4 regions of the Paenibacillus septentrionalis genome follow, and region 1 is predicted to be linked to each of the others. Evidence: predicted binding sites of a transcription regulator. Region 1 holds the regulator's gene; each other region holds the start of a gene.
What was found. Region 1 encodes Rex, which represses fermentation and respiration genes when NADH is low (regulators of the CRP and FNR family bind a similar motif). Its sites were predicted from a motif close to TTGTGAAATATTTCACAA; they were not measured.
Positions count from the first base shown of each region.

Region 2: ACFP56_RS12605 (DUF1641 domain-containing protein) is a predicted target of Rex. The motif match lies at 6,068-6,085, and genes of this name have one in related genera.
Region 3: nadA (quinolinate synthase NadA) is a predicted target of Rex. The motif match lies at 3,944-3,961, and genes of this name have one in related genera.
Region 4: ACFP56_RS19110 (DoxX family membrane protein) is a predicted target of Rex. The motif match lies at 4,444-4,461, and genes of this name have one in related genera.

Region 1 covers NZ_JBHSTE010000002.1:319,080-326,546, forward strand. The annotation lists gene ACFP56_RS06365 (AAA family ATPase) at 1-429, opposite strand, end outside; gene ACFP56_RS06370 (hypothetical protein) at 419-958, opposite strand; gene ACFP56_RS06375 (hypothetical protein) at 1,062-1,598, opposite strand; gene ACFP56_RS06380 (amidohydrolase) at 1,600-2,901, opposite strand; gene ACFP56_RS06385 (redox-sensing transcriptional repressor Rex) at 2,882-3,538, opposite strand; gene dinG (ATP-dependent DNA helicase DinG) at 3,539-6,445, opposite strand; gene ACFP56_RS06395 (hypothetical protein) at 6,433-7,272, opposite strand; gene panD (aspartate 1-decarboxylase) at 7,380-7,467, opposite strand, start outside.
Region 2 covers NZ_JBHSTE010000004.1:175,910-183,376, forward strand. The annotation lists gene bioB (biotin synthase BioB) at 1-102, opposite strand, end outside; gene ACFP56_RS12575 (PspA/IM30 family protein) at 345-1,031, opposite strand; gene ACFP56_RS12580 (PspC domain-containing protein) at 1,058-1,279, opposite strand; gene ACFP56_RS12585 (hypothetical protein) at 1,527-2,144, shown strand; gene ACFP56_RS12590 (NAD-dependent protein deacylase) at 2,275-3,015, opposite strand; gene ACFP56_RS12595 (benzoate/H(+) symporter BenE family transporter) at 3,060-4,223, opposite strand; gene ACFP56_RS12600 (NAD(P)/FAD-dependent oxidoreductase) at 4,319-5,509, opposite strand; gene ACFP56_RS12605 (DUF1641 domain-containing protein) at 5,545-5,967, opposite strand; gene ACFP56_RS12610 (metallophosphoesterase family protein) at 6,682-7,308, opposite strand; gene ACFP56_RS12615 (ABC transporter ATP-binding protein) at 7,326-7,467, opposite strand, start outside.
Region 3 covers NZ_JBHSTE010000011.1:39,992-47,458, reverse strand. The annotation lists gene ACFP56_RS21310 (type III pantothenate kinase) at 1-377, opposite strand, end outside; gene nadC (carboxylating nicotinate-nucleotide diphosphorylase) at 374-1,258, opposite strand; gene nadB (L-aspartate oxidase) at 1,251-2,864, opposite strand; gene nadA (quinolinate synthase NadA) at 2,908-3,846, opposite strand; gene ftsH (ATP-dependent zinc metalloprotease FtsH) at 4,136-6,163, opposite strand; gene hpt (hypoxanthine phosphoribosyltransferase) at 6,247-6,783, opposite strand; gene tilS (tRNA lysidine(34) synthetase TilS) at 6,862-7,467, opposite strand, start outside.
Region 4 covers NZ_JBHSTE010000007.1:190,541-198,007, forward strand. The annotation lists gene ACFP56_RS19085 (sensor histidine kinase) at 1-968, opposite strand, end outside; gene ACFP56_RS19090 (hypothetical protein) at 1,149-1,457, opposite strand; gene ACFP56_RS19095 (DoxX family membrane protein) at 1,585-2,118, opposite strand; gene ACFP56_RS19100 (hypothetical protein) at 2,294-2,491, opposite strand; gene ACFP56_RS19105 (VanZ family protein) at 2,629-3,612, opposite strand; gene ACFP56_RS19110 (DoxX family membrane protein) at 3,879-4,385, opposite strand; gene ACFP56_RS19115 (PAS domain-containing sensor histidine kinase) at 4,585-5,688, opposite strand; gene ACFP56_RS19120 (response regulator transcription factor) at 5,681-6,343, opposite strand; gene ACFP56_RS19125 (hypothetical protein) at 6,498-6,932, opposite strand; gene ACFP56_RS19130 (Crp/Fnr family transcriptional regulator) at 7,116-7,467, shown strand, end outside.

The DNA of each region.
Region 1 (7,467 bases):
ATACATCTCAACGAACTCACTACCAGATGCTCCGATAAAAACACTATCCGTATAATTTGCTGCTGCTTTGGCAAGAAGCGTTTTACCTGTTCCCGGAGGTCCAGTCAGCAAAATACCTTTTAAGATACGAATTCCGCGTTTCGCAATTTCTTCGCGAAATACTAGAAAATCAAGTGCCTCCTGCAGCTCCTGCTTTACGTGGTCCTGACCACCAACCTGATCGAAGCTAACCTGCTGAATTTGCACAGATTTTTTCTTTTTCAAACTCGCCAGGCTTTTGACGCCTCTTCCGTTGCGATTCATCACAAAGATCGCTGCCAGCAATACAGCAGCAAGAACGGCTGCACCTATGTGCACCGTATAGCCTAATGTATAGATCGCTGCTGCTGCAGCGATCCCGATCAACAATTCTTTCCAATTATTTTTCATTATTCCACACTCCCATCGTACCACCATCTAATGGCAGTAATTTATCCAAACGTTGTCCGTCCGCAATTAGGGAAATATATATATACTGCTCGTCCACGCTAGTTGTTGCATCGACATGAGCATGCGCTTCTTCTATACGATTCATTAGCTCGGGTAGCTCAGAATATCGTTGATTCGCCATTATCTCAGCAATATCAAACAAATAAGCTTCCCATACTTCACTCAAGGCTGTTTGCTCCTGCTTCAGCTCTACTGTATAGCTGCCTTCCCCTATACCATGCTCACCTAGCAACTTCTTCGCCTCTGCGACAGCTTCGTGTAATGGTTGCTCGTCAAGAATATCCAGCTGAACCTTGTAGCCTTCATTCTTATTACCCGTTAATTCAATGTGCGAATAATTCGCTTGACTTAAAGATTGGTTTAATGGCTTCTCTTGTGCAACGTATTGATACGTAAAGCCTCCACCAATAAGCAAAACTAAGCAGATGGCAAATGCAACAGCCATAGGTTTTAGCTTCATATCTTTCATGTTTACACCTCTATCCAATAAATTTATATATATCATTCGTATATCAAATAGTATATCATTTTTGCTATCAACTTTAATTGTATAAAAAAAGGAAACAAGTCCGTTATGGCCTTGTTTCCTTAGGAATCGTGTATTCATCTATAAATTTGCCATCTATCATTTGATAAAATGCCATTTTCTGATGGCCGCTGGAGGAGTCCTTAAATTTGATCTCCCACACGAGCTGACCATACAAATATCCAGGTTGAGCTTTAATCTGCTCTGCATTAGGCTTCGTTCGTTCAACCAATGCGATTATGTCGTCCTTCGTTATCGCTTTATCATAAGGAAGCTCAGCAAGCTGCTCTTGAGTGGACCAAGCAGAATATACTTTCTTTTGGTCGGATATGGAATCTGCTAGCAAAATCCAATATCGATCCTCCCATACATACTTGCTTAACGTATAGTCCTCGTTCAGGTCGTACAGCGATGCTTGCTCGATAACTGCTCGCATTTCGCTTGCTTCCTGCCATAGTCCCTTATGAATATTGCGATAGAAAAAGATAATCCCTACAACAATAAGCACAAGCAAAAACAGAACAAGTGTGGTCCATTTTCGTCTCGTCATAAATGGTGGACGTTTTTTTTCTATCGCTCTCATACTACGTTAACAATCGTTCGAAGCTGGCTTGAGCCTCAGAACGGATTTTCTCCTCATCCATTGTTAGCAGCTGTCTATGCTTCACAAGCTGTTTTCCTGCGACCCATACATGCTCAACATCTCTTCCGTTAGCTGCATAGACAAGATGTGAAACGAGATCCGTACGCGGGAAGAAATGAGGCTGATCAATATTAATCGCGATAAAATCAGCTGCTTTTCCTGTTTCTAGTGTACCGATGTGGTTATGCCAGATCGCTTGTGCTCCCATTGACGTTCCTAGTGCAAGAGCAGTATGTGCGGGAACAACGGTAGGATCACCAGAGACTCCCTTATGTAACAAGGCAGCTGCGCGAATTTCCTGGAACAAATCCAGATTGTTGTTGCTCGCGGCACTGTCTGTACCTAGCGATAGCTTAACTCCAGCTCGAAGCAGCTCCGGCACACGTGCAACACCACTTGCAAGCTTAAGGTTGCTTATTGGATTATGAGAGATGGAAGCGTCAAGCTGAGCTAGCTTTGCAATTTCGTCGTCTGTCAAGTGCACCGCATGTGCAAGCAATGCTGGACGTGTAAAGAAGCCTAACTCCTCCAAATGATCTACAGGTCGTTTGCCATAATCATCGACATTTTGCTGTACCTCTGCACTCGTTTCAGACATGTGTGTATGAAGCGGAAGATCAAGATCATGCGCTGCTTGAACGATCCGTTCAATAAAGGCAGGCGGGCATGTGTAAGGTGCATGAGGGGCTAGCATGGTTTGAATTCTTCCCTCACCAGCGCCATTCCATTGCTTCGCAAATGCTACCGCATCTTCAAGCTTGCTCACTTGCTCCTCAACCGAGCCTAGGCCGATCATTCCACGAGCCAGAAAGGCACGAATACCAGCATCAATAGAGGCTTGCGCTACCTGCTCCATTCGATCATACATATCTACAAATGTTGTTGTACCGCTAAGCAGCATTTCCGCAATCGCCAGATCGCTGCCTGCTTTCGTGTCTGCCTCAGAGTATTTCGCTTCCATCGGCCACATTTTTTCCTGCAGCCACACTTGCAGCTTCTGATCATCTGAAAAACCACGAAGCAAGCTCATTGGTGCGTGACCATGCGTATTTACTAGACCCGGCATAAACAGCAGCCCTTGTCCGTTAATAATCACTGCTTGCTCCTGTACGGACGCAGCAGGCTCATTTTCCCCAATATACTGAATAACTCCATCCTCAACGACCATATGACCGCGTAGAACCTCCGGCTGATGTGAAGCCATTGTAATAAAGCTGCCTTCCTTAATCCACAGACGACTCATCCTGCTCCTCCTCTTTATTGTTCAAGTAATACGCCAAGCTCAACAGCTCCTTCGTAAAATCAGCATGCTGAACCCGTACCTCTTCAGGAGCTCGCAATATGGTTGGAGCGAAGTTCAATATCCCTTCAATACCACCAGCAATTAGCTGATTGGCAACATTTTGAGCCTCCTGAGCAGGTACGGTAATAATGCCGATGCGAATATTGTGCTGCTTGATCGTTTCTGCCAGCTCATTCATCGGTTGAACGGTTAACGTATTGATCTTTGTTCCGATTTTTGGCTCATATGAATCAAACACCGCAACGATTTGCATGTTGTCATTACTGTATTTATTATAATTGCACAATGCATGTCCGAGATTACCCGCACCAATAAGTGCAACATGTATGGTTTGATTGATTTTCAAGATATGACGTATTTTATCGATCAGATAGTCGACTTCATAACCGATTCCTTTTCGCCCAAAATCGCCGAAATAGGCCAGGTCCTTGCGAATTTGCGCTGGATTAAATTCCAAACGAGAGCCTAGCTCCTGTGAGGAAATCGTTTTGATTTCACGTGCTTTCAGTTCATTAAGCACCTGCAAATAAATCGGCAGACGCTTAACAACTGCGTCCGATATTTTCGCTTGCTTCATCTAGTCATCCTCCTTCAACCATTGTTCCATCCGCTGCGTCATTTGATTCGTATGCATCGTTTCGATTTTTGGGCCTGGCAATGAATACAGGAAATGCTTTCCGTAATAGGATTCAATAACTCGCGTATCATAAATGATGACGATTCCTTTATCCGTTGTCGTACGCACTAGTCTGCCAAAGCCTTGCTTGAAGCGTATGACAGCTTGTGGAATCGAAAGCTTCATAAACGGATTTTTCTTCTGACGAAGCAATAGTTCCGATTTCGCCTCGATTAAGGGATGATTAGGCGGCTGGAATGGCAAGCGAACGATTGCCAAGCATTGCAGCGCTTCACCCGGGATATCTACACCTTCCCAGAAGCTGCTAGTTCCCAGCAAAATAGACGATTGCTGCTGTAGAAAACGCCGCGTTAGCTTTGTACGGTTGTTGCTGTCAATTCCTTGACCGAGCACCGTGATTTGCTTTGGCTCCAGCAATTCCTTAAGCGGATCGTACACCTGCTTTAGCATTCTATACGATGTAAACAAAACAAGCATTTTCCCGCCCAGCTGCAGCGCATTGTCATGCAAGGATTGTACTAGCATCTCCAAGTACGATGGAGGCACATTAGCCCCTTTCAATACTGGAAAATCTCTAGGAATAATAACTAATGCTTGTTCCCGATAATGGAATGGCGAATCCAGAATAACCTCGTTTAGACGATCGCTATCGTTATAGACATCAAGACCGAGCTGCTCCTTTACATACGTAAAGTTTTTCTGAATTGACAATGTTGCTGAAGTCATCACAACACTATCCTTGACATCATACACATATTTTCGCAGCAGTCCACTTACATCAGTCGGGGATGACATTAGCTGCAACGAGCGATGCTTATACGCTTGGGTTGCTTCGAGCCAGTATACATAATCCTCAAGTTCCAGCTTAATGAATTGGCGCAGCTCGTCCTTTAAGCGAACTAGGTCACGAATAACACCGTTAAGATCGGTAAGCATGCCTGAAAGATTAAGATCCTCGTCAAGTCGTTCCTTAATATCGGATGACATTTTCTCAAGCGCTTTGGCAAAGCGATTCAGCCCGACATGTACCTCCTGCTCGCTCTCCACAATTTTAGTCCAGCTCTCAGGAAGCTGCTCCCGATTCAAGCGAAGCACGATTCCGCCAGCTTGTTCTCCTGAGTCAGATGCTCCATTCTGCCCAGCATTGTGCATCACGATGTCATAAAGCGCCTCGAACAATTGATCCCAATGCTCCTTTAGTGTTTGCAGCTGTGGAAAGGCACTATCTATCGTTTCATTCCATGAAGCGGTATGATCATCACCATCCTCAGCAATGCGTACGCGCAAAGATGGGAGTAAGCCTGTTCGGACGTCTTTATACAAACTGGTCATTGCATGAATATACGAAAAATAGCTCAGTTGGTTTCCGAGATGCTTGCTGGCGACCTCTTCAAGATGATGCGCCTCATCAAGCACTAAGTAATTGTAGGACGGAAGCAAGCGATGATCGGCTTGAATATCAGTAAAGATCATAGAATGATTCGTTATGCATACATCCGCTATATTCGCCTCATGCTTAGCTCGATGATAGTAGCAGCGCTTGAACCACGGACATGCTCGATTCAAGCAGGAATCTGCATCACTGGACACTGTTCCCCAAAAATCCTGTCCTCGCAAGCCAAGATTTAGCTCCTCTTGATCACCATTTTCGGTTTCTGTTAACCATATGACCATTTGAGCTGCTGTAATCGGGTCATCTACTGGTGCTACAAAATCAAGCATATTCAGTTTGTGCTCAAATTTGCGCATGCATAAATAATTGCTTCTTCCTTTTAATAACGAAGCCCGAAATGGAAATGGCAGAACTTCATTCAATAGTGGAATATCACGATTGCGCAGCTGCTCCTGCAAGTTTATCGTGTGCGTGCTGACAACCACCTTCTCCTCAGCCTGAACACCGTAGTACAAGGCTGGGATGAGATAGCCTAACGACTTTCCAGTTCCAGTTCCAGCTTCAATCAGCAAATGCTTTTGCGAACTCAGCGCCTCATACACTTCGTTGAACATATGCTGTTGTGGCTTCCGTTCCTCATAATGATCAAACAGCTCGCGAAAGCGCTGCTGCACATCGTCCATGTAATCCTGAAAGCTTTTTTGCTGCGCAAAATAATCGTTGGCATTCTCAGACTCCCGTACAGAGGTCTCCTCTTGCCATGGCTTGGCCTTCAATGCAAATTGGCGATGGTAATCATATTCAGCAGAGTCGAATACCGCTCCCTGCTCTACAAGTCCCTCATTGTATTTCATAAACCAACCAATATCACGACTCTCATCAAAAAATGAAGATAGCCGCTGCAAAGTAAGCAGCGGCAAGGAACGAAGCTTCTGAACACATTGAATAAAAATTTGGGCTGTTGCCATCGCATCCGCATCTGCTTGATGGTGCTGCTCATGGACAATACCTAATTGTTCAGCTGCGGTTCCGAGCTGATAAGAAGTAATCGATGGGAATAATATACGTAATAATTCCATTGTGTCGAGCCTGCGTCCTGAAAACGGCAGGTATCCACATTGATCTAGGGCATGATTTAGAAAATTGGCGTCAAAGCCAACATTATGAGCGACGAGAACGGCATCGTCAATTCGTGGAATAACTTCCAGCAGTGCATCATGAATATCAGGCGCTTCCTGTACATCTGCTTCCTTGATTCCTGTCAAATTGGTTATAAATGGAGGGATTTCAACTGTAGGCTTTACATATGTGCTGAATGTATCGACTATTTCAAGATCATCGGACACAATAACAAGTCCAATCTGAATAATCTGATCCAGTACACTATGCCCTGTTGTCTCCAGATCCAATATGGCATATTTCATTCCTTTGACCGTTCCTCTCACATACAGCACAATTCTGTGCTTCCAAAATATAATGACAGCTGTTTTGGCGATTGCCTGCAGCTTTGCAAATTTTTAAGCGGATCCTCAAACTGTGGATAAAGCTGATACGCCTTTTTGAACAGCTGCTCGGCTTCATTCATATTCAGCTTGATCGCTTGAATACACCCTAATGCATTATAGCTTAAAGCAAGCCATTTTGGAAAATCGCTTAACACGGTCAATAGCTGAAATTGCCTTTGCGCCTCACTCCAATTGCGCAAATGCATCAAGCTCATGCCATAATACAGTCTTGCGATATTGCATTCGGGCTCCTCTGCAATAATCATTTGCAAAATGCTTGCTGCTTCGGAAAACATAAACAGCTTATAGTATCCTTGTGCCTGATCCAAAGCAAATTCGTGCTCTGAAGAAACAAAAAGATCACATTCATTACATAGTATAACATCCTGTCCTTCATCAATCGAATAAACTTTTGATTCAGACTGCGATTGCGTTTCTTCAATCGTTTGGATCGATTTCATCGCTTCATGAATAATTTGCTGCAATCGGTGGACTTGCTGTTCTTCACTTAGCAGCTGTGAGGTTGGTGACTTGGCAGACACATGCCCTTGTTCCCCTTCAAGCGCTTCGTGCTCCTTAACCTCACGATACATCTCAAAAAAGCAAGCAAGCTTTTCCTCAACTGTCACATAATGATCCAAAATTTTATCGTTTGTTTCCTTCAGCTGCTGAATACGATAGCAGTATTCCTCTCGCTGCTCTTCATCAGCATCCTGGTAATTGTCAGTGATGTGGTCAAGAAGCTCATGCATGGATGAAAACAGTTCGTTGATCATACCGCATCCCGCCTTCTTTGAGTAGTTGGAGTGTACGGTCATTTTTTGTTGAAAGCTCTGATTTCATTCAGCATGGCAGCTGTTACATAATGAAGGGATTAACTTGTTTACAGAATGGTCGAATGAATCTCTTCCTTCATGTAATGAATGGGCTTATTGTCGGAATCCAGTACAACAATTGTTGGCTTATACGAT
Region 2 (7,467 bases), on a different contig from region 1:
GTCGTTGTCAGCCGTTAAAACCGATAAACCTTCCTCCATCGTTAACTGATCGCCGCGTATTGCTTTATCAGCAAGCTCCTGCCATGAACCTGTAATGATCATCATAGCCCCCCTACACATGATATCGAAAAGATAATCGAATATTCGTATTCACAAATCGTTAATTGTTAACCTAAAATTGATATAAATTGGTTAACAATTAACTGGTGCTATTCTAGCAAATCAAAAATCATTTGTAAAGCACCTCATAGCACAGTAATAATGCATCTAGAAGCTAGGAGCAAAAAGATGACTTCCTCATGAAGAAGAAGTCATCTTTTTTATACACTATGTTGAAGTTGCTTTTAGGATTGTTGAGCTTCGTTTTTGGACTCTTGCTTTTGCAGTAATCTTTGAAGCTCTTGATCTACGTGAGCCGCACGCAATTGTTGCTGCTGCTCTGTGTTGCTGGCAGAAGCAGCATAGCTATAATGGGTCTGAGAAATTTCTTGCTGAGCTTCCCATTCCATTATTTTTTGTTCGATGCGGTTGAAGCCCTGTGTTGCCGATTGATCATGCAATTGGCTCGCAAAAGGATAGCTGTTGCTTGCACCGGATTGCTGCATACGAGTCATTAGCTCCGTGCGCTTGTTTTTCAAATGCTCATGCTCTTGCTTCAAATCTTCTACGCGCTGCTTCAATTCAACCACAGCATGAGCTGCTAATTGCTGAAGCTTGGCGTTCTGCTCGTATTGCTCGGTATATAGCAGCTTCGCTTCAAGCGCCATACGTGCATCAAGTTCTCGTCCGTCTGCAATTGCTTGCTCTGCTTTTTGCTCATAGTGAGCGATTTGTGCGTTGCAATCATCAAGCTTCGATTGTAGAATGCGCTCTTGCGTTTGTTGCTGAGCAATAGCCTGCTCAGTCTGTGAAATTTGCTCTTCCATGTCTCTCAAGTAATGATTCATCATCATCGTTGGATTTTCAATTTTGTCTAATACCTCATTAGCTGCTGCCTTCGTCATACTTACGATTCGTCTTAAAATTCCCATGGATCAGTCACTCCTCTAATTTAATATTAATAGTGAAAATGATTATTGTGATGAATGTTGCTGTAAGGTGATTTTGGTACAATCATCGAGGCTACGATGTAAATAAGCAGCATAGTTCCGAAGCTGCAAAAGGCCAATACAACAAACAAAATTCGAATAATAGTTGGATCAATATTAAGCATTTCACCGATTCCACCGCATAGACCGCTCATATAGCTGTTCGTTGTTGAACGATATAATTTCTTCATTATTCATTCCTCCTATAGGTTACGAGTAAGCCTTGGCTCCCTTGTAACTGAAACGTGCATTGGAAGCATGCGCTCGCGTTCTTTATGAATTAATTGTATAAGAGAATAAGTGTGGCCGTAACAGTCCCTGGGCGGTAAATGAACCTAGTCTTTTGACAGGGGAGAACTGGACTTAAGACGGAGGTAGGGCTGGCAAAGGCCATTTGCTATAATGAAGCAAAAGGGAATTCATATAGGAGGAAACGGTATGCAGTTATTTTGTTTACATACTTCATCAGAGCTGCTAATTGAATATGTTCGGGAAAATTACATCAGTATTGATGTTCCATGGCTTGAGGAGGATGTGGAGTTTGTGCAATGGGAACAGCTATGTGCTGCCTATGAGCAGGCTGTGAATTGCAAGGGGCTGCGGCTGTTTGTATACGAGATGCAGGACAGTGATCTCATCATTGCAACCGATGGCATCAAGGCGTACTTGGGTGATTTGGGCGACTATTACTTTGTCGAAGCGGGAGCTGATGCTGGTGCCGATCTACAAAAAGAGGACCCAGAGCTGTCGCATCATCAACATAGAAGAGGCGTGACCTGGCTTAAATCGTTCTCGCTTGAAGTGATATCCGAGCAGCTGCGGCCTATGATGCAGACAGAAGAAGGGGTTGTGAAGTATGAGAGTGCTGTTACATTAGAAGAAGTGGAGCGCATGCTTGCTGGTCAAGCTCCGGATCATCCACATGCAGCATCGATATTCATAGACGAGGAAACGATCAGGGAATCAATTGAAGTGTTGAAGCAGGCGCTGCGCAGCGAGGATGCGGATAGAAGAGAGCGGGCTGCAATTGCGCTGCTTACCTTTGCGAAGCAATAGAGATATTGAAGTAACATTACAATGCATAGACCTTTCCTTAAAATCGTGCTCGCCTAACATATGACTTCCAGGAAAGGTCTTGTGTCCGTTATTGCAGTCAGCTTAAGTCAGCATCTACACAATCCAGCGCCTACTTAATCAACTCACGCAGCCTGCTGAATGTCGCAACGAGCTCATCGTGGATGACGATATTGAATAATTCATCCTGTGAGGTCGGTGATAAGTTGATGATGGCGGTTGCTGGACGCTCCGCCCGTGAGGCGTAATAAGGAAGCTCCTTAACCGGGTACACCTCTAGCGATGAGCCCAATGTCAGAAAGAGATCACAGTTCTGAGCAGCCTCATAGGCCTCCTCCAGATGCTGAACACGACCCTCGAACAATACAACATCCGGCTTCAAGATAAAGTTGTCTATAGTACAGCGCGGCACATCTTTCTCAAGCACATGAGCAAGCGAATAGCTGCGCTTGCATGTTGGACAATGCGCACTTGCGATTGTGCCATGCGCTTCAAGAATATGCGTGCTGCCTGCCTTGCGATGAAGACCGTCCACATTTTGCGTAATGATTGTGACTTGTTTCCCCAGCTTGTGCTCCAGCTCTGCGAGCAGCTCATGCGCAGCATTGGGCTTGTAGCTGTCCATCTGATCAAGCTGGAAGATTTCCTTAAAGCTGATCCAAAACTGCTTAGGGTGTTGATAATAATACGTTTCCGATAGTAAATATTCGACACGTTCAACCTTCGTATAGATGCCGTTTTCAGAGCGGAAATCTGGAATGCCGCTTGCCGTACTAATGCCTGCGCCAGATAGTACCGCAATATGCCTTGCCTTCGTAATAATCGCTGCCAATTGCTCCAGCTTGTTATGCAATGCAAGCCCACCCTTCTTCGATTCTCATAACCTAATACGTGTTCTCATTGTTCACGTTGCTGAACGAGTTTATGCTCGCCTAGCAGTTTGCTGGCGAGTGTCCCCAATACAAGCGCCCATAGTGCTGCTGATATGCCGAAAATAGCGATGCCCGATATCGAGATTACAAATGCGACAAGGACAGAATAGCGATAGTGTGGATTGCTAAACGCTGCGCCCATGCTGTTCAAGAAGATGCCTAGCAAGGAAAAACCGATAATGATCGCAATAAAATAATCCGGCAGCAGCGTGATATATGGAATAAACAGCCAGGCGAATAATCCAAACAGTATACAGATGAAGCTCGATAGCATACCCGCACGGTAACGGAGCGTTTTTTCTCCCGTATCGTCACTGCTGCAAACTGTTGTCATCATTCCGCCAACATTAATAGAGTGGCCAAGCATAAAACCAGACAGGCTGGAGGCAATGCCTGACAGCGAAATAATGCGATTGACAGGAGGCTGATAATCCTGCTTATTTAAGGCGGCCATCGCCACGGCAATATCGTTGCTCAGCACCAGTACACTAATTGGAATCGCAATAGAGATCAAGCCTTGCCATGTAAATTCAGGCGCAATGAGCTGCGGCAGCTGAAAGCTTAGCTTCTGGGCAGCAGGGAAGGAATAGGTGATAAGCAGCCCAATCAACCCGAGCACGATGACACCGACGATAGCGGGCAGTACCTTGAATAATCGAGGTGTTACAAAAAATCCGATTACAGCAAGCAATCCAACAATCGGGTTGGCTTGAAAGGCAGGTACGAGCTCGATAACAAAATGCGCGATAATGCCTGCAAGCATCGCATCAATTACAGGTCTTGGAATATGCTTAAACAACACGTTAAATATGCCGGTTACACCGAGCAGCAGTACGATAATACCCGACATGACGAAACTGCCAGCGAGCTGCGGCAGCGTAAGCTGAACAGAGGCTGTGCTTAGAAATGCAATGGATGTGATTGAGTGAGCACCTGCGAACGGCATCCTATAGCGCCAGGCGATCAGCAAATTAAAAAGTCCTGCCACCGTATAGCATACAAACAGCCAGGTGAGCAGCTGGCGCTCGCTATATCCAAAATGATTCGCACTATGTACGACCAGAATGGCGCCACCTGTACATGCCATTAGGGCAGACATCAGGCCCGAAGACCATTGTTTTTGATTCATGAAGCATTTCTCCTATTGCGCTATGGTTGCAAATAAAAGCAGCCATCTTGTCGAAGCTGACAGGATGGCTGCATAGATAAATTCATTGCTGATTCTTACAGTTTAGTATGAAGCACTGTACGCATGGAATGAATATGAGACAAGTAACGGATATTACTTGCTTCCTTCATTAGCGTAGCAGATAGACCTTTTAGCGATGTATTGCTTGCACCAACGGTAGCAACAGCATCTTTACGGCCTAGAGAAGCAAGGGTACCAGAGTTAACTGGATTGAATTTCTCCATTGCCTTGCCGTTGAAATATGCGAACAGGTTGTAGCCTGCAAGCTCGCCCATTTGCCAAGCATTTTGTGCAGTTGGAGCATAAGGACGTCCGCCGTCCTCAGGGAATGCAAGTGCAGCATCACCAACTACGAATACGTCGTTATGAGACTTGGATTGAAGGAACTCGTTTACTGCTGCTTTACCACGGTCGCATTCAAGACCAGATTCAGCAACGATCGGAAGTGCAGCAACGCCGCCTGTCCATACGAATGTGTTCGATTCAATCGTTTCACCTGTTTTAAGCTCGATTTTGTTGCCAACAACGCCCGTTACCGGAACGCCTGTAATAAATTCTACGCCGCGTTTCGCAAGGCTTTCAGTTGCACGCTCGATCAAATGATCTGGAAGCACTGGAAGAATTTTCGGTCCAGCCTCGATCAGCTTGATTTTTAATTCATGGAACTGAACACCGTATTTTTTAGCGATGTTCGGGAAGTTATCCACGATTTCACCAACAAGCTCAACACCTGTTAGACCTCCGCCGCCGATAACGATTGTTGCATCAGCTTCATTTTTCGTTTGTGCATAAGCTTTGATGCGATCTTCGATATGCTTGTTGATTTTGTTCGCATCATCAACAGATTTAAGTACCATGCTGTTTTCTTCAAGACCTGGGATGCCGAAGTATCCTGTTTGGCTGCCTAGAGAAACAACAAGTGCATCATAAGAAAGTGTAGAACCGTCAGAAAGCGAAACTTCCTTGCTGTCTACAGAGAAAGAATTAACTTTCGCAATTTTAAGGTTAACATCATAGTCTTTTAGCAAAGTTTTCAGTGGGATAGCAACAGCTTCCTCATTGATTGTACCGCCAGCAAGACGATGAAGCTCCGTAATAATTTGGTGAGTAGGGAATTGGTTAACAACTGTAACCTTTGCTTGAGTTTTGTCCATATATTTGCGAACAGATTGCGCTGCAAGAATGCCGCCATAACCTGCACCCAAGATGACAATATGTTTAGACATAGCTAGTCCTCCGTCCATACGATAAATGGTTTCGATTATTTTTGATTAGAACGCTCGTTAGCAACTTGCAAGTAAGCATTGATGAAGCGGAAAAGCTTTTGAGCTTGCGGATCCTTCATCATTTTCATTAGTCCGAAAACACCGATTACTTCGTCGCTTTTCTCAGCGCGATCTTTTGCTTCAACAGCATTAAGGGCAATACCTCTTGCGCCTTCAATAACTGGACCAACAATTTCAGTCGTTGCACTCACGATGTCGTTTTTGAACACTTCGTCATTCGCTAGCTGCTTAGTGAATGCATAGGATTTTGTTAGAGTGTCCACAAGTTCAGTTAGCTGTGGCAATTGATCCACTAGCGTGTTCAATGACGCCTGTACTTCCGGGTTAGACAGCTTCTCAAGAAGAGCTTGCTGACTCGGAGTTACTGCAGATTGCGTTTGTGTGTTTGTTTCTGACATATCCAGGTCTCCTTTAAATAAAACTACTTTAGCCGATTTTTAATCGTCAAAGCTAATTATGAATGATTATGTTCACCATATCACAGAATAGTTCTATGCATTGTGATAAATTTCACTTTTTTGAAATGAAACGGTCATCCTGCTTCCAAAAAATGAATGAGCAAGAGTACGATCAAAACCTACTCACAACAAAACCAGCAAATGAATTTCATTTGCTTGGCGAGGAAACAGTTGGCGAGCATTCATAACTAGCCTAAGCTGTTACCTCTATTATAGCCTAATATGTTGAAATCGTCTCTATTCTTGTGCCAAATTTCTCGATATTGTGGCAAATTAATAAAATAATTTCGCAGAATCCTCAAATTTGGAGGCATGATCATGACTATATGTGTCAAAAAACTGCTTGTTGTGAGCTTCTTCTATAGGGGTTGCCTATGTATAGGATATGTTGTTTGCCGCAAACTTATTTATGAAAATTCGTAAAATTACAGCAGCAAGCCTTTAAGCATACCCCGGTAACATGCAGACGCGAAAAAATGCGAAGAGGCCACAAGAGACGAGGGGAGGGCAGAGCAATTAAGAAAAATTTGATAAAAAGCAAAAGGCTGCTGGCATATGCGCCAACAGCCTTATGCAGCAACCGCAGAGCAATCAAGCTGAACGGATGTTTCAATAGCAATCGGCTCCCAACAGCATCTATTAATAACACCTATGCTACCAGTCTGTTATAAGGTTTACGTGCATAGGCGCAGTTACGTCTATTGCGTATTGGCAGCGATTGGTCAGGTCTACGAGGCTCAAGCTGCAGCCGTGTCCTGCTCCAGTATCTACTCCAATTTTCCCTGTATCTAGCCACAGTCGCCCTACCGAGGACCCCAAGCGAAAGGTAGGCGTATGTCCGAATACGATGGTATGTGCATCCAGTGGAGGTGAGGAGAAGAATTTTTCTCTTATTTCCGTTAAGTCTGATGGCGACTGCTCGGCTAGCGGTACACCAGGCCGAAGCCCTGCATGAACAAATACATACTGTTCATCCGTTGCCCATAGCGGCAGAGCAGCAAGCCAGCTTTGAATCTCTGCCTGCTCTTGCACGGTCAGGCCCAGCTCAGGAGGAATATGCTGTAGCCATTTACGTTCATTATTGCCTTGAATACCGATTGCACCCTCAGCAATTAATTGCTTCACAAGCTGCAGCGTTCCTAGCGAGTCTGGTCCTTTGTTCACCCAATCACCTAATAGATAAAGTCTGTCGCAGCCAGCATCGTAGCGGGCTTCCTGCAGCAGCCGCATGAGCAGCGGTCCATAGCCGTGCACATCAGATACTGCTAATATTCTTCCCATTAATTCTGTTAATCCCCTTAATGTTCAAGTATATAAATCATCGTTCGCTCAGCAGGAAACAGCAAGCGCACCTGCTGTCCAGCAGGGCAAGCTCGCTCATGAAGTGTATGGACAAGCTGTCCATCCTTAAGCCTTACAATCAAGCGCCAGCGAACCCCT
Region 3 (7,467 bases), on a different contig from region 1:
ATAAGCGGTGCTCCATACTTTTCAATCGCTGCAACAGAATTCACAATGCGATCTGCGCCTACCTCGCGAGGGTTTTCATAGCGTATATTCAAGCCAGTTTTAATTCCTGGCCCAACGACCAACGGCGTTTTTTTAATGTATTTCAAGCTTAATTGCTCTAACAGTCCCATAAGCGGCGGTACAACAGATGATATTGCTACACCTTCTACACTGCTTAAGCTTAAACCTGCATATTGGAATAAATTATGGATCGTAATGCCGTATTCATCTACCGTACCTGAGCGATTCGTACTAATTCGCCAATGATGCAATAATTCCTTGCCTTGATATATGCCTAGCACGATGTTCGTATTGCCAACATCTATGACTAAAATCATGCTGTTGCTCCACCCTTCTTCTCGTTCAAGTCTAGACTGATATCCAATGCTTGAAAAGAATACGTTAATGCTCCAACTGAAATCACATCGACACCTGTTGCGGCTTTTTCATAAATCGTCTCGAGCGTGATGCCGCCAGAAGCTTCTACTATAACATGTGGAGATTGGGCTTTAATATACGCTACCGCTTCTTTCATCTCAGCAGTCGTCATATTGTCGAGCATAATAATATCTGCTCCGCATGCAAGCGCCTCATCAATCTGCGCGATGGATTCCGTCTCGACCTCGATTTTCATCGTGTGCGGGATAGCCTTTCTAGAAGCCTGTACAGCAGCGGTTATGCTGCCAGCACCTTTTATATGATTATCCTTAATCATAACCGCATCATACAGGCCGAAGCGATGATTGTGTCCGCCACCAACACGCACCGCATACTTCTCCAGCATCCGATGACCTGGGGTTGTTTTTCGTGTATCGACCAATCGAGTTGGCAGCCCTTGCAAGGCTTCAACATAACGATTCGTCTTCGTAGCGATTCCTGATAGACGCTGCATTAGATTGAGCGCCAAACGCTCGCCTGTCAACAAGCTTCTTGCACTGCCTTCCACTTCAATAATAACCGTTCCTTTTGTTACAAATTGACCATCTTGTGCAAGCGCATTAAAAGCTAATGACGCATCCACCACTTCAAATACAAGCTTGGCTATCGGAACACCAGCTAAAATGCCGTCTTCCTTCATATGAATGATTGCTTTAGCTTGTGCGCTTGCAGGAATGGTCGTCTCTGTCGTAATGTCTCCACTGCCTATATCTTCTGCCAGCCAGCTGCGAATTTGCTGCTTCAATTCTTCAGAATAGCCGCCTGTCGTCCATTCATACATACTCGATCCACTCCTCTAATTGTCCTTGCTCGCGATTCATGATTGTATGATTGCACCAGCGCAAATCATCACGCTGCGGAAAATCCTCACGATAATGTCCGCCTCGGCTTTCCTCGCGATACAATGCTGATGTCGTTGCAAGCAATGCACAGGTTAGCATATTGGCAAATTCAAACTCCTCGCGTTCCATAAGCACAGTATCAAAAATAGCACGTTGGCGGTTAAGCTCATCCAAGCCACGCTGCAAACCTGCACGATTGCGTTTTAGTCCCGTATAACGCACCATCACCTTTTGAAGCTTTAAGCGGCGTTCAACAAAGGGCTGCATGGCATGCGGCTGACGATTTGTCGTATAGACAACGGATGGAGTGTCCTGCAGCGGTGAAAGTGCTTCGATACGATCCACTATTCTCTTGCCGAAAACAACCGCTTCGGAAAGCGAGTTGCTCGCCAATCGGTTTGCGCCGTGTACACCCGTTGAAGACACTTCACCACATGCAAATAAACGCGTGATGTTTGTTTCCCCATTAAGATCCGTCTGTACACCACCCATCAAGTAATGCATAGCTGGTGCAACCGGAATCCAGTCAGACGTAAGATCAAGACCATAATCTAGACAAAATTTGTGAATCGTAGGGAAGCGATGCTTGATGAATTCCTCCGACTGATGCGTAATATCGATATAAACAAAGGTAGACTTTGTTTCCTCCATCTCGCTCACAATTGCTCTTGCTACAATATCTCTCGGTGCCAGCTCAAGCTGCTCATGATAGTTTTGCATAAAACGCTCGCCTTTAATATTACGCAAATACGCTCCCTCGCCGCGAACCGCCTCAGAGATTAAAAAACGTGGTGCGCCTGGATAGCACAACGCAGTAGGGTGGAACTGCATAAATTCCATATCGCGAATATTCGCACCAGCGCGGTATGCCATCGCAACGCCGTCTCCTGTAGCAACCTCTGGATTTGTGGTATACCGATACAATTGCCCAGCACCGCCAGAGCACAATACGGTTGCCTTGCCGCGCAAAAACAAACGCTCACCATTGTTTTTCTGAACGAGTGCACCGTAGCAGATGCCTTGATCCGTTACAAGATCGATTACAAAATGATTGTCCCATACATCAATGCCAGGGGTAGCAATCGCTTTTTCTGAAAGTGCACGAACAATTTCATAACCAGTTGCATCACCATTGGCATGCAAAATTCGCCGTTGACTATGTGCGCCTTCCTTCGTCAGCGCATACGTGCCGTTTTCAATATCAAATTGCGTACCCATCTGAATCAAATGCTCGACTCCGAGCGGCCCCTCGTGTACAAGTACATCAACCGCAGCATGATCACATAAGCCCGCACCAGCCATTAACGTATCCTGCAGATGGTATTCAGGTGAATCATCCTCTGATATTACAGCCGCTATTCCACCTTGCGCGTATCGCGTGTTGCTGTCCAGCAATGATTTCTTTGTAACCATGACAACAGATTGTGTTTCGCTTGCTCGAAGCGCAGTAAATAAGCCGGCTATTCCAGCTCCAATTACGATTACATCTGTATCTATAACAGGCAATTGATTAAGATCGATATCCACTAAATATCTAGGTATCACCGTTATGCCCTCCATCTTCCCTTAAGAATAGGAAACACGCATGCTACTTGACTAGTAGCATGCGCTCCAAAGATTGACGCGCCTGGTCAGCGATTTGCGGCGGTACATAGATTTGTGGCTGCATCGTCTCAAGACACTTAACCAGTTTCTTCAAGTTATTAACTTTCATATTTGGGCAAACCAAATATTTAGATGCAAAATGGAACTTCTTATCCGGGCTATCAAGGCGAAGCTGGTAGCCTGTTCCGTCCTCTGTGCCTACAATAAACTCCTGACATGGCGACTCTTTGCAGTATTTAATAATCGCTGTTGTGCTGCCTACGAAATCACCAAGCTCTACAACCTCTGGACGGCATTCTGGATGCACGACGAACTGCGCATTCGGATACTGCGCTTTCATCTCCTCAACATCCTTAACCGTCAGCATATCGTGCGTATTGCAATACCCTTCCCAAATAATCATTTTCTTGTCGGTATGCTGCTGAACATAGTGGCCAAGGTTTTTATCTGGAACCCAGATAACCTCATCACCCTCTACAGAATTCACAACCTTCACCGCATTAGCAGAGGTACAGCAAATGTCTGTTTCAGCTTTAATCTCCGCTGATGAGTTAATATATGTTACGACTGTCGCATTTGGATGCTGTGCTTTAAGCTTGCGCAAGCCGTCCACATTAACCATATCTGCCATTGGACAGCCTGCACGCTCATCCGGGATAATGACGGTTTTGTTCGGAGCTAAAATTTTAGCGCTTTCGCCCATAAAATGAACCCCGCAAAATACGATAACCTCTGCATCAGTTTGAGCAGCTTTTTGTGCCAGCAAAAATGAATCTCCTCGAAAATCTGCAACTTCCTGAATTTCATCGCGCTGATAATAATGCGCTAAAATGATTGCGTTACGTTCCTTTTTAAGCTCCATCAGGCGTTCACGCAGCAAACGGTTTTGTTCCTGCTTGCGTTCAAGCGCTAAAGTTTCCATCATGATCCACTCCTTATATATGCAATGAATGTCATAAATAACGACTTTGTGAAATCGTGCACTTACTTTTCAAGTCGATCCCTCTAAATGCTGATGATTGTGAACAATTTCTAAATGATTCAAGATTAAATTTACATGGGTTATTGGTTCATGTCAATGGAATTGGGCGCAAATGTTCATCATTCTTTAACAAATCTTTTTCAAGTGGCCTTATTTTATGTATGAATAAGAAAAAAACTGTATTCAACTTACTTGTCGCCAAGAAGCTGAATACAGTTTTTATTTATTCTTATGATTCTTTTTTATTCGTATCGTCTGGAGCCGGCTTTTCTTCAACAGCGCCCTGCTCTGCATTCGGTTCGTTTTGGTCGCGAGTTTGAATGCGAACCTTTACGTCACCGATCTCATCCACGACAACTGGCTCTGAAGTCAATTCAGCAGGAGCGTCATCATTTGACGATGAAGCACCACCATCGGAAAACGGCTCAGGCAGAACACCTTTTTCAAGCAGGGATCTGATTTGATCGATTTCCAATGTTTCTACATCAAGCAATGTTTTTGCGATCAAGTGCATCTCATCACTTTTCTCTTGCAGAAGCTGTTTCGTACGCTCATAGCAATTATTAATGATCGTTTGCATTTCTTGATCGATCTCGTAAGCGATCTGATCAGAATAGTTCTGCTCATGACCAAGGTCACGTCCAAGGAACACTTGCCCTTGAGAATTACCAAACTGCATCGGTCCTAAGCGATCACTCATACCGTATTCCATAATCATGCTGCGGACAATGCCTGTTGCTTGTTTAAAGTCACTGTATGCACCCGTTCCGATTTCACCGATAAACAGCTCCTCCGCAACACGACCTGCAAGCAATCCGCATACGCGGTCAAGCAGCTCGTTCTTCGTTACGAGCATACGGTCTTCCTTCGGAAGCATAATGACGTACCCACCCGCACGACCGCGAGGGATGATCGTTACTTTATGAACCTGATCTGCATGCTCCAAATAATAGCCTGCAATCGTATGTCCTGCTTCATGATATGCGACAATGCGCTTTTCACGATCGCTGATGACACGGCTTTTCTTCTCCGTACCTACAATAACGCGATCGATTGCATCATCGATATCAACCATGTTGATCTCTTTTTTATTTCGACGAGCAGCAAGCAATGCTGCTTCGTTCAATAGATTCTCAAGATCAGCGCCACTAAAGCCAGTTGTACGCTTTGCAATGACATCAAGCTTCACGTCATTCGTGAGTGGCTTATTGCGTGCATGTACCTTAAGGACTGCCTCACGACCTTTAACATCTGGACGATCGACTGTAATTTGACGGTCAAAACGTCCCGGACGCAAAAGTGCAGGGTCAAGAATATCGGCACGGTTGGTAGCAGCGATAATGATAATGCCTTCATTTGCGCCAAAACCGTCCATTTCAACGAGCATTTGGTTCAAGGTTTGCTCGCGCTCATCATGTCCACCGCCTAGACCAGCTCCACGCTGACGACCAACGGCATCGATCTCATCGATAAAGATAATACAAGGCGCATTCTTCTTAGCGTTCTCGAATAGATCACGCACACGCGATGCACCGACACCGACAAACATCTCAACGAAGTCGGAACCGGAAATACTGAAGAATGGAACGCCTGCTTCACCTGCAACCGCACGCGCAAGCAACGTTTTACCTGTACCTGGAGGACCTACAAGAAGTACCCCTTTCGGAATACGAGCGCCTACCATATTAAACTTGCGCGGGTCCTTCAAGAAATCAACGACCTCGACAAGCTCTTGCTTCTCCTCATCGGCTCCAGCAACATCCTGGAAGGTAACGCGTTTCTTTTCTTCATTATAAAGCTTCGCACGGCTCTTACCAAAGTTCATCACCTTGCCGCCGCCGCCTTGTGCTTGATTCATTAAGAAGAAGAATAGAATGAAAATCAACACGAACGGAATCATCGTAATTAAGAAATTAGACCAGAAGCTCGGTGTTTTCATCTTCTCATAATTCAACGTAAAGCCGTATTGCTGCCTTAAATCCTCGATCTGTTCGGGCGAGTAAACCCCACCACGGGATGTAAAGGTTTGACTGCTGCCATCAGCTGGCGCATTCTTATACTTACCAGTTACAAGATAGGACTGATCCTCAAACCGCAGCGTTAATTCGTCCACATTACCGGATTCAATTGCTGTAATAAGCTCATCGTATCTCAAAGGCGTGGAAGAATCACCTGTATTCGTGATGTAATTATAGATCCCAATTGTAACTAAAAAAATAATTAAATAATAACTTGAATTACGGATGAACCGTTTCATCCCCTACCTCCTCTCAGACGCTTAAAATATTTTACCATAGCATGACTTTCCATCACAATAGAGGCTGCTCGGAGACTACATGCTTATGAATATACTTCCGGCTTAAGAATCCCAATGAATGGGAGGTTGCGGTATTTTTCCGCATAGTCTAAGCCATAGCCTACGACAAATTCGTCAGGCAGTGTATATCCTTTATAATGAGGCTGAAGATCTACCGTACGGCGTGCAGGCTTGTCAAACAATGTAACAACCGTAACCGAAGTGGCATTACGATGCTCCAGCACATCAATCAAATACGAAAGCGTCAAACCACTGTCAATAATATCTTCTACAATGAGGACGTCTCGACCTTCAACCGATACATCAAGATCCTTGATAATTTTTACAACACCGGAAGATTGGGTAGATTGTCCGTAGCTCGAAACCGCCATAAAATCAATTTCAAGCGGTACTTTTATTTCTTTCACGAGATCAGACATAAAAATAAAAGCACCTTTAAGAATGCAGATAACAAGCGGATTGCGACCTTCAAAATCCTTTGTCAACTGCTCCCCAAGCTCTTTTACCTTTTCACGAATCTGTTCTTCGCTGTACAACACTTCTTGAATATCGTTCAACAACTGAGAATCCCCCTACAATTAACTATGTTATGTTTCTAAATCAAGTTCATTCCTATTCATCGATCAAGCACATGATGATTACATCGCAACCATTCGGATGAATACGATTGATGTTGTTTGTTCTTGAACAAGTCCATAGGAGGAACGACGTACGCCTGGCAGCCATAATATACGTCCTTCATGGTCCACTAAGATTGGATAAGTATCTCGCTTAGCAACTGCTATCTTAGCATCTACGAACATATCTTGCACCTTTTTTGAACCATTTAACCCTAATACGTGCATTCGATCCCCACTTTTTCGGCTGCGTACATAAAGTGGAAATGCAAGCGCATCAGCATCAAAGACGGCCTCATACTTCGATTGGAGTTGAGGCTGTTGGGCTACAGGTATAATATCAGCAATAATTCGCCATTGTTCGTATTGCAGCTCACAAGGCAGCTGCTCCTGGGAAATGCTAAGCGGCATTGATGTCATCGTGGATGTCTGGTAATGCTTAATATGTACAAAACGCAAACCTTCATATTCGCGAACACATACAATCCCTTCGCCTACGTCCATGCGATAGGTCGCTTTAGCATGGTCGCTCGCGACATTTCTTATACGCTCAATGCCATCAAAGGATATCATAGCGGCTTCTTGAGACAGATAACTTAATATTAGTTTAATCAATCTCCTTTGTAA
Region 4 (7,467 bases), on a different contig from region 1:
TTTAACTCGACATTAAATTTCTCTAGCGGCTTATACACCATTCTCGATAGTATCGTACCTATAATAATTGCTGCAATACCAAAAACAAAAAATAGAATGATCAGCTGCATGATCCATTGGTTTTTTTCTTGATTCATTTCTTCCTGTGGAAAAATGGATACAATGCTCCAACCCTGATTACTCATTTCACGATGCCATATTACCTTTTCAAATTCACCTGAAAACTCTTTATCACTCACAAAGGGAAAGCTGCTATTAACAGGGAACATTTCTTCGTTCTGACTGTACGTAATTTTGCCTTCATTATTTAGTATGAGCATTTGCCGCGACTTTTTAATTTCATCTTGAGGTTCAAATAGCGCTGTCGTTGTATTAAATCCGGTTTCGATATAAACATAAACGTCCTCATGCGTGACATTGACCTTTCGTAGCGTGCTGAACACAAGATGATTATTCGAGCGGTTATAGCTTCGGTGGGGGCCATAGTAGGTGATCTCTGGGTAACTCTCCATCAAAGGAAGTGCATCAATGCTAAAATCGTCTCGAACAGAGAAATTTTCAAAATCAACTGCACTTCGATCTTTAAAATAATAAAACGTTAATCCTACATTAGGATTGGAAAACGTTAATACATTCAGCTCACTCTTAAGATCATTACGATAACGAGACCTTGTAAAAGGATCCTGTTCTACATATAACTGCTCCAGAAGCTTGTTATTGTTGACACCAAAAGCTAGCTGCTGAGAGATATGGTTTAGGTTGTTCAGGTTATTTTCAAGATTCAATATTTCCTGTCTAAGGTTACTTTGTATAGAGCCTTCAACCTTATTGACTAATATCGAATTGATTGTAAAGAAGGACGCTAGACAAATACAAATAAACGGAATAATCACACTTAGCATAACTATGAAGATCGTTCGAACCTTAAATGTTGTTTTTCTATACCAATTTAGCAGGAAAGAAAACATATAGCTGCACCTCGAATAAAAGTATATCTATATACTATACCATGCCTTATGCTCATAATAGTTAGAAGTTGTTCTTGAACAAGGTTGATAATTATGCGAAAAAGGTCAAAATCACTATTTCAAAACAAATAGAGCATCTGGTCCTATGACCAGACGCTCTATTTGTTTTGTTGCAAAAACCTACCATTTGCCTCCACGCAAATGCTCAATAATCGCACGCAGCTCGCCATCATGCTGAGGCAGCTCTTCTCCGCCTTTGATCTCGATCTTGGTAATGTCCAGCTTGTAGGTTTCCTTGCTGTTTGTCGGTGCAAAAATCAAGTCCTGCTCATTTTCCAGCTTCACATTGTAGCCAAGCTGTGCGAACGCTGCAATAAAATCCTTGATGCTCGGCTGACGATCATCTGGCAAAAATATTAATGCACGCAGCATTTTTGTATGAGGTCCATCGATGAATTTGAAGTGAAAGATACATTCGCGAAGTGCCATATCCCTATAGCCCCTTTCTGTTATTAGGTTCAGCTTACCTTGTTTTTCACTTGATTTCCAATTTTCAAGCAGCAGCGGTTCCCGTAATAATCCCTGGATGCCGCTGCTTGCTTGTTCTATGAGAGCCTTAAGCTGTTTTCAGCTCAGCAGCATCGTTTCTTTCTTTTTTCTCTTTTTTCAGTTTTGGCCATACATTTTTTTTAAGCCAAGGGTTAAGGAAGAAGTCTCCACCGAATTTGCCTGCGTTGCCTGCTGCAAGAAAGACGATAAATCCAAGCAGTACTAGCAACGGGTTCGTGCTTACTGTTCCAGCGAACATAAACATGAAGTTCATCATCATTCCGAAAAATGCAGCTGGCAGTGTTAAGATCCCTGTAATTAATCCGATACCGATTAGCAGCTCGCCCCAAGGAACGAGTACATTGATGACATCGACCATCGGCAATGCAAAGTGTTCAATAAATGTGTTGTATAGCGGATACAGAACCTCATCGCCTTTTGCTACAGGATTCGTTATGGCATTGGTCAGATAGCCTGTAGCGTCAAATGTGCCTGTTGTTACTTTACCCCAACCGCTCGTTAGCCATTGGTAGCCTAAAAAGATTCTTACAAATGTGACGATCATGGCTGCGTATTTATTCTCTCTCCAAAACTTTAACATATCAATCACTCCCTGTTCTTTATGTCTTAAGTATATAACGGATGCCTCAGAAAGAGTGTGATTAAATTCACATATTTTGTGAACTTTTTCACTTTATTTTTTTGTTAGACAGAAATAGCGCTGATTTCGCCCTTTAATTCGGGCTAATCAGCGCTATTTTCTTCTTAGGTTTGTTCTAGTTGTGTTTATTATCTCGTTTATGCGTTGAACGGGTTAGGCGCATGCTCTGAAGGATTAGCACTGTAATGCCAGCTGCTGCTCCCATCCATTGCTCGATATATACCTCTTCTCCTCGTGCTAGTCGGATTAGCGCACCTCCGCCCATAATGATGGTCAGAGCCAGACCTAATGACCACAATGATCGATTAAGCATCTTATCACCTCTTGGTGGCAGGATCATGTTTTAGATTCCGATCCCCAAGCCCCTTTTTATCACTACAAAAATTGTTTTGATCAAATGATTCCTTCTTGCCTAGCTTCTCAACTATCGTTCGAATCGGATCATACTAGCTAAAACAGTGAGCTGATTCGGTTTATCGCCCTGTGCACCCTACTTGCTTCTGTAAGTGCAAGGTCCCACATCACGACATATGAATTTGTGCTGTCGTTAACTATTTTAATGGTGAGCTCGTTTACACCCTGTAACGGGATTTGAAATGAGTCTGGGGTGGTCAATTCTCCTCCCCGATAACCTAGTCCATAAATTTCTGATCCGTCTGCAATAAAAATGATATCAATTCTGTCATCATTTGCAGGAGCGGCTGCATCAACGAGTATAGCGACATTACCTGTTATATTGGTATAATTCCCATTCAATATATACGTAAATTCATTTGTTGGTCTGTTATTTTTACTGTAAAGATTTAAAAAAAGCTCGACCAATGTTTCACCTATTTTAATTTCAGAAAGATGTTCATCCCATAATACAGATCCATCCGATAGAGCTAGTTCATCTAGCGCTATAACTTCTCCACCTTTGTTAGTTAGATAATGATTCATACTACTAACAACCGTAATCGTACCTACTGAAAAAACAATTGCGGTTAGGATGATTGTTATCATTCCCTTTACTTGATCACGGTGATGCTTTACCATTCGCTGTGACCAATATCCAATCGAGGCCCCTAACGTATTAATCATTATATCGTCTATATCAAACGAGCCTAAGCGGGTAACCATTTGTACGGTCTCCAAAATTGTAATACTGACAATAAATAAGCTAATAAATCGAATAAAACTGCAACGAAACAGCAGTGGAACAATAATCCCAAATGGTACAAATGCTATAAAGTTCCCTAAATTAAATAACCAAAGCTTAAAATCTCTCCCCATTGGGAAATTCAAAGGTATACCGTTAGGGATTAGACTATAACGCATCCCTTGATCTACATTCGATGATGCTCGATTGAATCCGATGAATAGAAAATAAACAACTAATAGAGCATATAGAACGAACAATACCATAGTAATTTTGCGTAATTTTCCTTGATACATAACTACATCCTTCCTAGGAGATGACATTCAAGAAGAGCGCAACGACAAATTAAACATTAGCTTATACGATTATTCTAACGTTAAAATTACATGTTTAGCTGTTACCCACTCGTTAATAAATAAAAACTATTATATACAAAAACTGTTAATTGTAACAGCTACATTAGTAACAAAAGGAAGCTGGCTTAAACATAAAATGGCCATCGTCACGAGAGGACGATGGCCGTTTACCAACTTTCGCTGCTACATATTTTGCAACAGATCGCTTACGCTTTTTTGAACTTGGCAATTAGTTTCTTGCCCACATTCTCTTTCAGCCAAGGATTAACGAAGAAATCTCCACCGAATTTGCCAGCATTGCCTGCAGCAAGCATGACGATGAATCCAAGCAGTACCATATACGGATTCGTGCTGATCGTGCCAGCAAACATGAACATGAAGTTCATTAGCATCCCGAAAAATACAGCTGGCAGGGTCAAGATTCCTGTTATTAATCCAATACCGACTAGCACCTCACCCCAAGGGACCATTACGTTAATAACATCCACCATCGGCAAGGCCACGTGCTCGATAAACGCATTGTATATCGGGTAAAGCACCTCATCGCCTTTTGCGACTGGATTCGTGATCGCATTCGTTAAATACCCTGTAGCATCGAACGTTCCTGTTGTCACCTTACCCCATCCACTTGTTAGCCATTGATAACCAAGTACAATTCTCACGATTGCAACCACTACTGCTGCAAATTTATTTTCTCTCCAAAACTTTAACATATCGATCACTCCCTGTTGTTCTTTATGGCTTAAGTATATCTTCTAGACGAGTGAAAGAATGTGATTTTTATCACATATAACGTGATTTTTTTCACTTGATAATTAAAATGACAACCACGCCTACTCCGTAACGAGACGTTCTTGTCATTCGGGTTGCGTTTACCTTAAGATAAGACGCTTTCGTGCGCGTTAATACTTGCTAGTCCTTCGGGATGCTGAGCACGACCTTCGTTCCTTTACCTGGTTCCGAGCTGATCGTCAATCTTCCGCCTACACTCTGTGCCCGCTCCTCCATACTGAACAGCCCTACTCCACTGCGACCAAGCTTTCCACGGTCAAAACCTACACCATGATCGATAATCAGGATGACAAGCTGATCATCCTTCTCCTCCACCATTACAACTGCCTCATCCACATTTGCATACTTCGCAATATTAGTCAGCGCCTCTTGAATCGTTCGATAGATGACGGTTTCCTTCATTGAACTAAGCCGTTGTTTGAAGCTTCCTTCAAGCGTCACTGTTATGCCAAAATGATCCTTGTAATTTTCGATATAAGTACGAATCGCAGGCTCCACGCCAAGATCATCCAATACAGAAGGTCTAAGCTTCCAAGCCATACCGCGCACGTCCTGCATCATATCTGAAACCTGTGTACGAAGATGCTGGAGAGAGGACAGCTCCTGATGCTCGCTAATTAGATGATCAATCTGAATCATAAAGGAAAACAGGCTTTGACCAATTCCATCGTGCAGCTCACGAGAGATCCGTTTCCGTTCCTCCTCCTGGACCTCCATGAACTTAACCATCATTTCCTTGAGCTCTTTCTCAGCTTGCTTCAAACTCGTAACTTCATTGCGAATCGCCAAATATTGATAGGGGCGATCCTGCTCGTCCAAAAAAGGGACAATCGTCGTATTTACCCAGTAGTACGAGCCATCCTTTGCCCTATTTTTAATTTCGCCTGTCCATACCTTACCCGACGAAATCGTACGCCACAGCTCCTGAAAAAACGATTTTGAATGATAGCCTGAATTAATAATACGATGGTCTTTTCCTATTAGCTCGTCTTTGCTGTATTTGGATATCTCTACAAATTTTTCATTCACATGCTGAATTTTTCCCTTTGCATCCGTTATGGCAACAATTGAGCTGACATTCAAAGCATATTGCACATCAATCAACTGAATTAAACGCTGCTTCGTTTGCTCGAACAGCTCTTTATTCTCCATGCCAAATTCCAAATTAGCGAGCAATAGATCCATTTGTTCAAATTGATTCCTCTGAATACGATTATTATTCATCTTCAAAGTGCAACAGCCCCTTTTGCAATGCGAATTTGATTAATTCCGGACGTGTTTTCAACCCTAGCTTTTCCATCAAGTTGCTTTTATGTGCTTCCACTGTTTTTACGCTAATAAACAAATGCTGGGCGATTTCCTTGTTGGCATAACCCTTGGCAAGCCAACCCAAAACTTCCCTCTCGCGCTCAGACAGCTGATTGAAAATCTCATCATCTGCCGGTGTATGGCTATGCTGATTCATAAATTGACTCATTAGCTTTTTCGTTGCTGAAGGATACAAATAAGCCTCGCCTGCTGCAACAGCCTGAATCGCACCGACCAGTTCCTCATGCGGCGCATTTTTCAATATATAACCAGATGCTCCGGCCTTAATAGCTTGGAACAAATATTGCTCGTCATCATGCATCGTTAAAATTAATATCTGAACGTCCGGCATCAGCTTCTTCAATTCGGCTGAAGCCGTCAACCCATCTTTGCCGTGCGGCATACTCAAATCCATTAATACGACATGAGGCTTCACCTGGACAGCTAATGCGATTGCTTCATCTCCTTCCGATGCCTCGCCTACTACTTCAATCTGATATTTGCCGTTCAACAGCATGGATAGACCTGAACGAACTACAGCATGATCGTCACAAATAAGAAGCCTAATCATCGGAACAATCCCTTCTTTCACTTTCCTATTATTATAGCGGTTCAAATTGCGAAAAACAGCAATAATAAGAAAAGAGTTGAAGAATGCTTCGAAAACTAGGCTTTCACGTATGTTGTATAAGCTATGCTATATCGCAGCTTATCGTTACTGTATTCTATATATGAAGAGACTGCGCTTCCAGCTCTCGCAGGAGCTTCGTCACCACATCAATTTGCCCTGGATGATAAGCGCCTTCCACTCGCTTGCCGATCAACATAGCTGCATAGTATTGACCATGCTGCCTATAGAGTGGCCAAGCAGCGGCATGCACCAGCTTTTCAGTTAGCATAATCGCCTCTCCGCTTTCAAAGACTTGATCAGCAGTCGCATGAAATTGCAAAAAACTGCCGATGCGCATTACTTCGCCCGTTAATCCTGCATGCACGTGTTGTCTGATCTTTTCTGTTCGTTTGCTTATGCTGCCAAGCACAAGCTGCCACCTAAGTTTTCTAGTTCGTGGATCCACAACTCCAATCGCCGTAAGATCACTCGCTGTCACATCCAAAATTTGCTTCAGCTTTTCTTCAATGTGAGAATTGGCTGGAGTCATATGCGTGCTCCTTTCTGACATTAACACAGTACAGCTCAATTATCCTTATTATAATAGGTTCATTTCACGCTGTATGTTAGGGAATGCCCTTAAAAGAATGTAGGGTTTTTCCCGATATCTAATCATATGCCAAATGCGTATAGTAGAAAGTAAGGAAACCGTACTGGAAAGGATGACGCTTCAATGAGTATTTATTATGATTCCAACACTGCAAAGGTTAGGCGGCCAGATAGCAATAAAAGACCAGGCTCATTAAGTACCGTATTTACGGATGAACAGCTCGATCTGCTTGCATCGGTTATGCATGTCAAAAAATACTCTGCGCATTCTCATTTATTCTGGGAAGGGGACGAAGCAATCGCAGTCTATTGGATATTAAAAGGCCGTGTCAAATTGAAAAAGTCTTCGTCTGACGGCAAGGATCTGCTTCTTTCCATCCTGCAGCCTGATGATATGATTGCCGACATCGATACTTGGGATACCACTCATCGCTATACAGCTGAGACAATAGACGAGGTAGAGGTCGGTGTCATTC